2 regions of the Pseudoalteromonas sp. ASV78 genome follow, and region 2 is predicted to be linked to the other one. Evidence: predicted binding sites of a transcription regulator. Region 2 holds the regulator's gene; the other holds the start of a gene.
The links. Region 2 encodes sigma-54, which starts transcription at its own class of promoters, with help from an activator protein. Its sites were predicted from a motif close to GTTGGCACGNNNNTNGNNT; they were not measured.

Region 1 (3,547 bases), 1.4 Mb from region 2:
GCTTAGCTGTTTTATTTAGCCACATGCTGTCGCAAAAAGTGGTGCAGGGATTAACCGTTGTTAGCGAAAGTGCCCACGCATTACAACGCGGTGAATTAGATCAATACTCTCAAGTTGCAGGTGATGATGAAGTTGCTGATTTAAGCCGTACCTTAGACGCCACAATTAGCCATTTAAATACCACACTTGCCACTATTTATAACTCCGTAGCGCAAGTTAATAAGCATAGCAATGAGTTACTCAGTTCAAATAGCCAAATTCAAACGGCCACATCCGAGGTGTCCGATCATACCACTCAAGCAGTAACGGCTATTGAGGAGCTATCGGTTACGAGTAAGAGTATTGCGGTAAATACCGCAGAGTCGGCAACAGCTTCTGATAGCATGATGACACTGGCGCATAGTGGCTTAGAGGCATCTGAGCAAACTAAAGAAGCAGTGAGTCATTTATTAGGCACATTAACCGAAACGTCAGACGTGGTTGACCAACTGCAAAGTGAATCCAGCAAAATTGAGACGATTCTAGATGTGATCCGTAATATTTCCGAACAAACTAACTTGCTCGCACTCAATGCCGCCATCGAAGCCGCTAGAGCGGGTGAACAAGGGCGTGGCTTTGCGGTGGTGGCTGATGAAGTGCGTACCTTGGCCCAGCGTTCTCATAGTTCAGTAAACGAGATTGAGGCAATGCTTGAGCAACTTCGTTCAGCAAGCCAGAATGCAGTGACTATGATGGCTGATAGCACAAGGGTTGCGGCGCAAGCTGAAGATAAAATGGATGAAAGTAATCGCTTATTAAAAGAGATTATGGCAATGATCAATCAAGTTAACGATCAAACACAGCAGATAGCAACAGCCGCTGAAGAGCAATCAGCCGTTGCCGCTGATATTAGCCAAAATATGCATACCATCCATACTCTGACGGATACCACTGCTGATATTTCGCAACAAACAGCGCATACCAGCAATAGTATGGCCGAGCAAAGTCAATTGGTATTAAAGCAAGTGGCATTTTTTAAATTAACTTAAATTAACTTCGCGAGTGTGGCACCAGCTAAACTTATTTATTTGCGTATAGGCTAAACTCAGCCAGTGATAATTTGTTATCTTTATCACTGTCATAGCTTTTAAAGCGCGACCACAAAGCGGGATCTTTTGCTGATTCTGAGCGAGTTAGGAAACCGTCTTGGTTACGGTCTAAATTTTTGAATTGCTCTGCTACGTTATCAGGTGTTGCAAAACTGCTACAACTAACAGCAAGGAGCAAAGTTAATCCCAATTGTGTGATGTATTGCATAGGGGGAAAACTCATTAATGCAGGTTCTTAGTTAAAAAACGCTTAAATTCGACGAGTGAGATTTGATTGTCTCGGTCTGTGTCCCAACGCTGAAATTGCTTCAGCAGCTGCGGTTGGGGATCCAACTCATTTTCGGTTAAATAACCATCTTTATTGCTATCTAAATGATCAAAACGTTGTTTTACATCCAGCGCCATCGCACTAAAGCTAGTGGCGAGTAGCACAGCTAATATGACTAATCTGTTTTTCATTGTTAAGGTTCTTTTAGTTAGCCTGAACTTTACTTACTTAGTAAAAAGATAAAGTCGTTTAAATCTTAATATTTGCAAACTCTTGCGCCGATAATAACTCATCGTTGTTATCATCAAGATCCGTAAATTGCTTCAGCAAGGCGTCGTTTTGCTTTGCTTCAAGCAATGATATTTGCCCGTCTGCGTTGCTATCTAATTGTGCAAATTTAACGTTTGCTTGCGATGCTAAAACTGCGGCGCTAATGATTAAAAACATCAATGAAAAGGCGGCGATAAGTTGTCTCATAGCTGTATTTCCTTAGGAGGAAGTTATAGTAAAAACTGCTTAAATTCAGTCAGTGATATTTGACCATTTTGGTCTTTATCGATTTGCTCAAAGCTTTCGTGCAATACGGCATCTTCAGAAGCTTCAGCTTCACTTAATGTACCATTGCTGTCTTTATCAAGCTCTGCGAAGGTAGCCTCAACATCGATAGCAAAGCTATTAAAGCTAAACAGTGTGCTGATGCATAAACACAGTGGGACTAATACTTTCATATGGTTACCTTAAAAACAGTTGTTGCTTCAGATATTACAAGAATAATGCCAATAAAATTAGTCTTTAAATATCAGTGCTTTAGTTGTTTTTAGTGATGATGAGTGGGAAATAATGACTCAGGGTTGTGTCTTTTTTGCAACAAATTTTCACGGTAATTAATAAAGTTATTTAAAAACAATCGATTAAGTTGTTTCAATTTAGCGTCAGCCGCTTTATATGACGCTTTAGAATTCGCCTTATTCATTATCGTTATTGATTCAGCTAGTGTATAAGTAACACCTTTCATAATTAAACATTTAAACTAAGGAGTAGCTATAGTGGCCCCACTCGCTAAAAAGTACAGCGCTTTACTTAGTTGGCGACCAAATTTAATAGGCCAGTTTTTATTTAGTACCTTGTTATCTTTGCTGCCATTATCACTGGTGGTGATTGTGTTTTTAAATGCTTTGAATAAACAGCTTGCCGTTACCCAGCAAATCGTCAGTGATAATTATCAAATAACTAAGTCATTTAATAACCTAAAACAAGACCTTAATAGTTTAGAGCGGGCAACGCGACAAAACTGGGTGCTGAAAAGTGAATCACTTGATGAACTAATTGTTGATAAGTGGCAATCGTCATTACAGAGTATTGATGAGCTTATTTTTATTAGCCCTACGAGGGAATATGTTAGTCAATGGCAGCAACTCGCTAAGGAGTTGCAGTTAGCGCATACACAGCTTGTTAGTGAAGGGCTGCAAGATGCGCAATTATTTATTCCGATGAGCGAATTAATTGCTCGTCAAACGCTATGGTTAAGAGACCAAAATGAACTGCAAATAGCTAAAAATCAGCAACAGCTAAAAGCCTTGCAAGATTCATTTATAAATTGGTTAGTGGCGCTGATCCCATTAACATTATTAGTTAGCGGCGGCTTTTTGTGGCGTATTAGCGGCCGTTTAAAAGGGTTAACCTCGGTTATTGATAAACTTGGGCAAGGTCATTGGCAGCAAAAAATATCAGTACAGGGCTCTGCCGAACTGGTTGAACTGGGCAATAAATTACAATGGGTGCAAGAGCAGCTACATCAATTAGAACAACAAAAAGACACCTTTTTACGCCATGTTACTCATGAACTGAAAACCCCATTAGCCTCAATGGTGGAAGGCACCGATTTATTAACTGATGAAATAGTAGGGCCTATTAATAAAGAGCAGCAAGCCGTGCTGCAGTTGATTACCCAAAGCATGGTGCGTTTGCGCGCTATGATTGATAGTTTACTTAGTTATAATGCGATTCGCAGCAGCAAGGAAGACTTAAGTGAGCTGCAATTCTCGCAATTAATAACCAAGATCAACAGTCACTTTGAACACCGTTTAGTGGCGCGTAAGCAAAGTTTATGTTGGCATAGTGAGTTGCCTGAGCAACCGCTAGAAATTGCAGCAGAGCTTGTTGAAATGATTCTAATACAGTTAATTTCTAA
Region 2 (3,547 bases):
ATTAACCATACGCGAACCATATATTATGACCAATAAATTTGCTCACTTGCTTGTTATACCAAGCTTATTCATGGCCTTTTCAAGCTTTGCAGAGACTGCCTCACCGCCTGCGAACCAAGTATCGATCAGTGCAGACAAACAACTTGCACAACTGAAAGATAATATCGGTATTTTTGAAAAGAACGTTGAGATCATTCATGGTAACCGTCGTATCAAAGCTGACCGCCTTGAAGTACACAAACGTGAAGACTTAGGCGATAATAAACAACTGCTTGTAGCGACTGGCAACCCAGCTTATTTTGAAGAAAAACAAGCTGATGGCACGATCATGAGCGCCAGTGCTGAAGAAGTTCGTTACGACGTTGCAAAGCGCTACTTAACCTTAATTGGTGACGCACAGGTTACTCAAGCAGGGCAAAAAATTAATGCTAAAAGTATTACCTACGACATGGATCAACAACTGATCAGTGCCGAAAAAGGCGCAAGCTCAGACGATCGCGTACACACTATACTCGTGCCAGTAGACAGTAAAAAAATCAAATCTAAAGGCCAACCATGAGTACATTAAAAGCTGAATTTTTAGCGAAAAGCTACAAAGGTCGCCAAGTTGTCAAAAGTGTTGGTTTAGAAGTAACCGCTGGCAGCATTGTTGGTTTACTTGGCCCAAATGGCGCAGGTAAAACCACCACCTTTTATATGATTGTAGGCTTAGTGCCTAGCGACAAAGGCAAAATCAGTATTGATGATAATGACATTACCCTACTGCCAATGCATAGCCGCGCCCGCTTAGGAATTGGTTACTTGCCTCAGGAGTCATCAATATTTCGTAAGTTGACTGTATATCAAAATCTTATGGCGATTTTAGAAACCCGCAAAGAGCTAAAAAAGCAAGCCAGAGAAGAAGCCCTCGACAGCTTACTTGATGAGTTTAGCATTCAACATATTCGCGACAGCCAAGGTATGGCGCTATCAGGCGGTGAACGCCGACGCGTTGAAATTGCGCGCGCTTTAGCTGCAAATCCAAAATTTATCTTGCTAGACGAGCCTTTTGCTGGCGTTGATCCAATTTCAGTGTTAGATATAAAGAAGATTATTGAACACCTTAAAAACCGTGGTATTGGCGTACTTATTACCGACCACAATGTACGAGAAACCCTTGATGTTTGCGAAAAAGCCTACATAGTTTCTCATGGCGAGTTAATTGCTTCAGGCACACCTGAGCATGTACTCGCCGACCAAACAGTTCGCGATGTTTACCTAGGTGAGCAATTTAGGCTATAAAGCCACACTTAGCTAAGCATCTGCTAAACTTAACAATGACAATAATAAAAGGATTGTTAGAGATACATGAGGCAATCACTCCAGCTGCGCATGGGCCAGCAACTTACAATGACACCGCAACTGCAGCAAGCGATTCGCTTATTGCAGCTCAGTACATTGGATCTCCAGCAAGAAATTCAAGAAGCGCTAGATAGCAATCCGTTGTTAGAACTAGAAGAACATGAATATTCAGAAGATACGGCTGGCAAAAACGAACAAAAACAAGATAACGATGACTTAACTGTCAGTGCCTCAGCGGACGACAAGCCTAGTGAATACGAACAAGAAAGCAGTGAAGCGTTAAGTAAAGAAACACTCAGTGACGAAATGGCCATGGACGTCACTTGGGATGAATACATGAGTGCAGCGCCAAACAGCTCATCAGGCCCAATGCCTGAAGATGAATCTATTTATCAAGGCGCCTCAACAGAGACCTTGCATGAGTATTTAATGTGGCAGCTACAACTGACTCCGTTTAGTCCAACCGATGAAGCAATAGCCATTGCGATTGTTGAAGCCGTTGACGACTCAGGTATTTTAACCCTCAGCTGTGAAGACCTTGTAGAGAGTTTAAATCAAGGCAACAGCGAAGAAGAAATCGAACTTGACGAAGTGCAAGCAGTGTTAAAGCGCATTCAGTTATTTGACCCAGTTGGCATTGCCGCACGCAGTTTACAAGAATGTTTATGTATTCAATTAAATCAATTTGATCCCGCAACGCCTTGGATTAGCGAGACAAAAATGATTTTAACGGATCATATCGATTTATTAGCTAGTCGCGACTATCGCACTTTGATGAAAAAGACTAAGCTTAAGGAAGAAGAACTAAAAGAAGTCATGACACTGATCCACAGTCTCAATCCAAAGCCTGCGGATACCATAGTACGGGAAGAGTCAGAATACGTTATTCCTGACGTATCAGTGAAAAAAATTAAAGGCCGCTGGGTGGTTGAGCTTAATCCAGACAGCATGCCAAAAATTAGAGTGAACAGCCAATATGCGGCCATGTCACGCTCAGTAAAATCGAGCACTGACAGCCAATTTATTCGTTCGCATCTGCAAGAAGCTAAGTGGTTTATAAAAAGCCTAGAAAGTCGCAATGATACATTACTCAAAGTAACTAACTGCATTGTTAAACAGCAGCAAGGGTTCTTTGAACATGGCCCTGAAGCCATGCGACCTATGGTGCTAAATGACGTTGCTGAAATGGTTGAAATGCATGAGTCGACAATTTCTCGGGTAACAACCCAAAAATACATGCATACTCCGCGTGGTATTTTTGAGTTAAAGTATTTTTTCTCAAGCCATGTAAGCACTGAGAATGGCGGCGAATGCTCATCTACCGCGATTCGAGCATTGATCAGAAAACTGATTAGCGCAGAAAACTCAGCGAAACCATTGAGTGATAGTAAAATTGCAGATATATTGGCAGAGCAAGGTATCAAAGTAGCTAGACGGACTATTGCAAAATACCGCGAGTCACTGGCTATTCCACCGTCAAATCAAAGAAAGAGTTTGATTTAAGGCGTAAAATCAAAAAAGGAAAATGCTTATGCAACTAAATTTAACTGGTCGTCACGTAGAAATTACTGATTCATTAAGAGACTATGTAAACAATAAGTTTGCGAAGCTTGAGAGGCATTTTGATCACATCAACAATGTCCATGTTATTCTTGACGTAGAAAAGCTAAGCCAAAAAGCAGAAGCCACAATACATGTCAGTGGCGCTGAACTATTTGCCTCAACTGAGCACCAAGACATGTACGCAGCCATTGACGGACTAATCGACAAACTTGACCGTCAAGTAATCAAACACAAAGAGAAACACGCTCGACACTAATACTATGAAATTAAGCTCACTTATTTGCCAGGACTGCAGCAAAGCTGCGGTCCTTTTTAATAGCAAAAAACGGATCATTGAATTTATCAGCCAATTGGCTCATGAACAACTTCCCCAGCTATCGCAACAAGAAATCCTCGATGCATTACTCGCTAGAGAAAAACTAGGTAGTACAGGCATTGGCCGTGGTATTGCGATTCCTCATGGTCGTATGGCGGGTATTGAAAACCCACTAGCGATAATTTTAGTGAGTGAATCACCAATTGATTTTGATGCGATTGATAATCGTCCAGTGGATCTATTTATCGCCCTCATCGTACCAGATGGTGATAGCCAACTTCATTTGAAGACGTTAGCCACAATTGCTGATAAACTTAACGACAAAGA

Region 1: the regulator sigma-54 is predicted to act here: its motif matches at 2,119-2,137, upstream of ACMVDV_RS09920 (EF-hand domain-containing protein).

Annotation. Positions count from the first base shown of each region.
Region 1 covers NZ_JBLOPA010000001.1:2,189,273-2,192,819, reverse strand. Annotated here, with positions in the region: gene ACMVDV_RS09940 (methyl-accepting chemotaxis protein) at 1-1,028, shown strand, start outside; gene ACMVDV_RS09935 (EF-hand domain-containing protein) at 1,060-1,296, opposite strand; gene ACMVDV_RS09930 (EF-hand domain-containing protein) at 1,311-1,547, opposite strand; gene ACMVDV_RS09925 (hypothetical protein) at 1,606-1,833, opposite strand; gene ACMVDV_RS09920 (EF-hand domain-containing protein) at 1,857-2,084, opposite strand; gene ACMVDV_RS09915 (sensor histidine kinase) at 2,400-3,547, shown strand, end outside.
Region 2 covers NZ_JBLOPA010000001.1:3,552,540-3,556,086, reverse strand. Annotated here, with positions in the region: gene lptC (LPS export ABC transporter periplasmic protein LptC) at 1-36, shown strand, start outside; gene lptA (lipopolysaccharide transport periplasmic protein LptA) at 26-559, shown strand; gene lptB (LPS export ABC transporter ATP-binding protein) at 556-1,281, shown strand; gene ACMVDV_RS16150 (RNA polymerase factor sigma-54) at 1,348-2,844, shown strand; gene hpf (ribosome hibernation promoting factor) at 2,873-3,160, shown strand; gene ptsN (PTS IIA-like nitrogen regulatory protein PtsN) at 3,165-3,547, shown strand, end outside.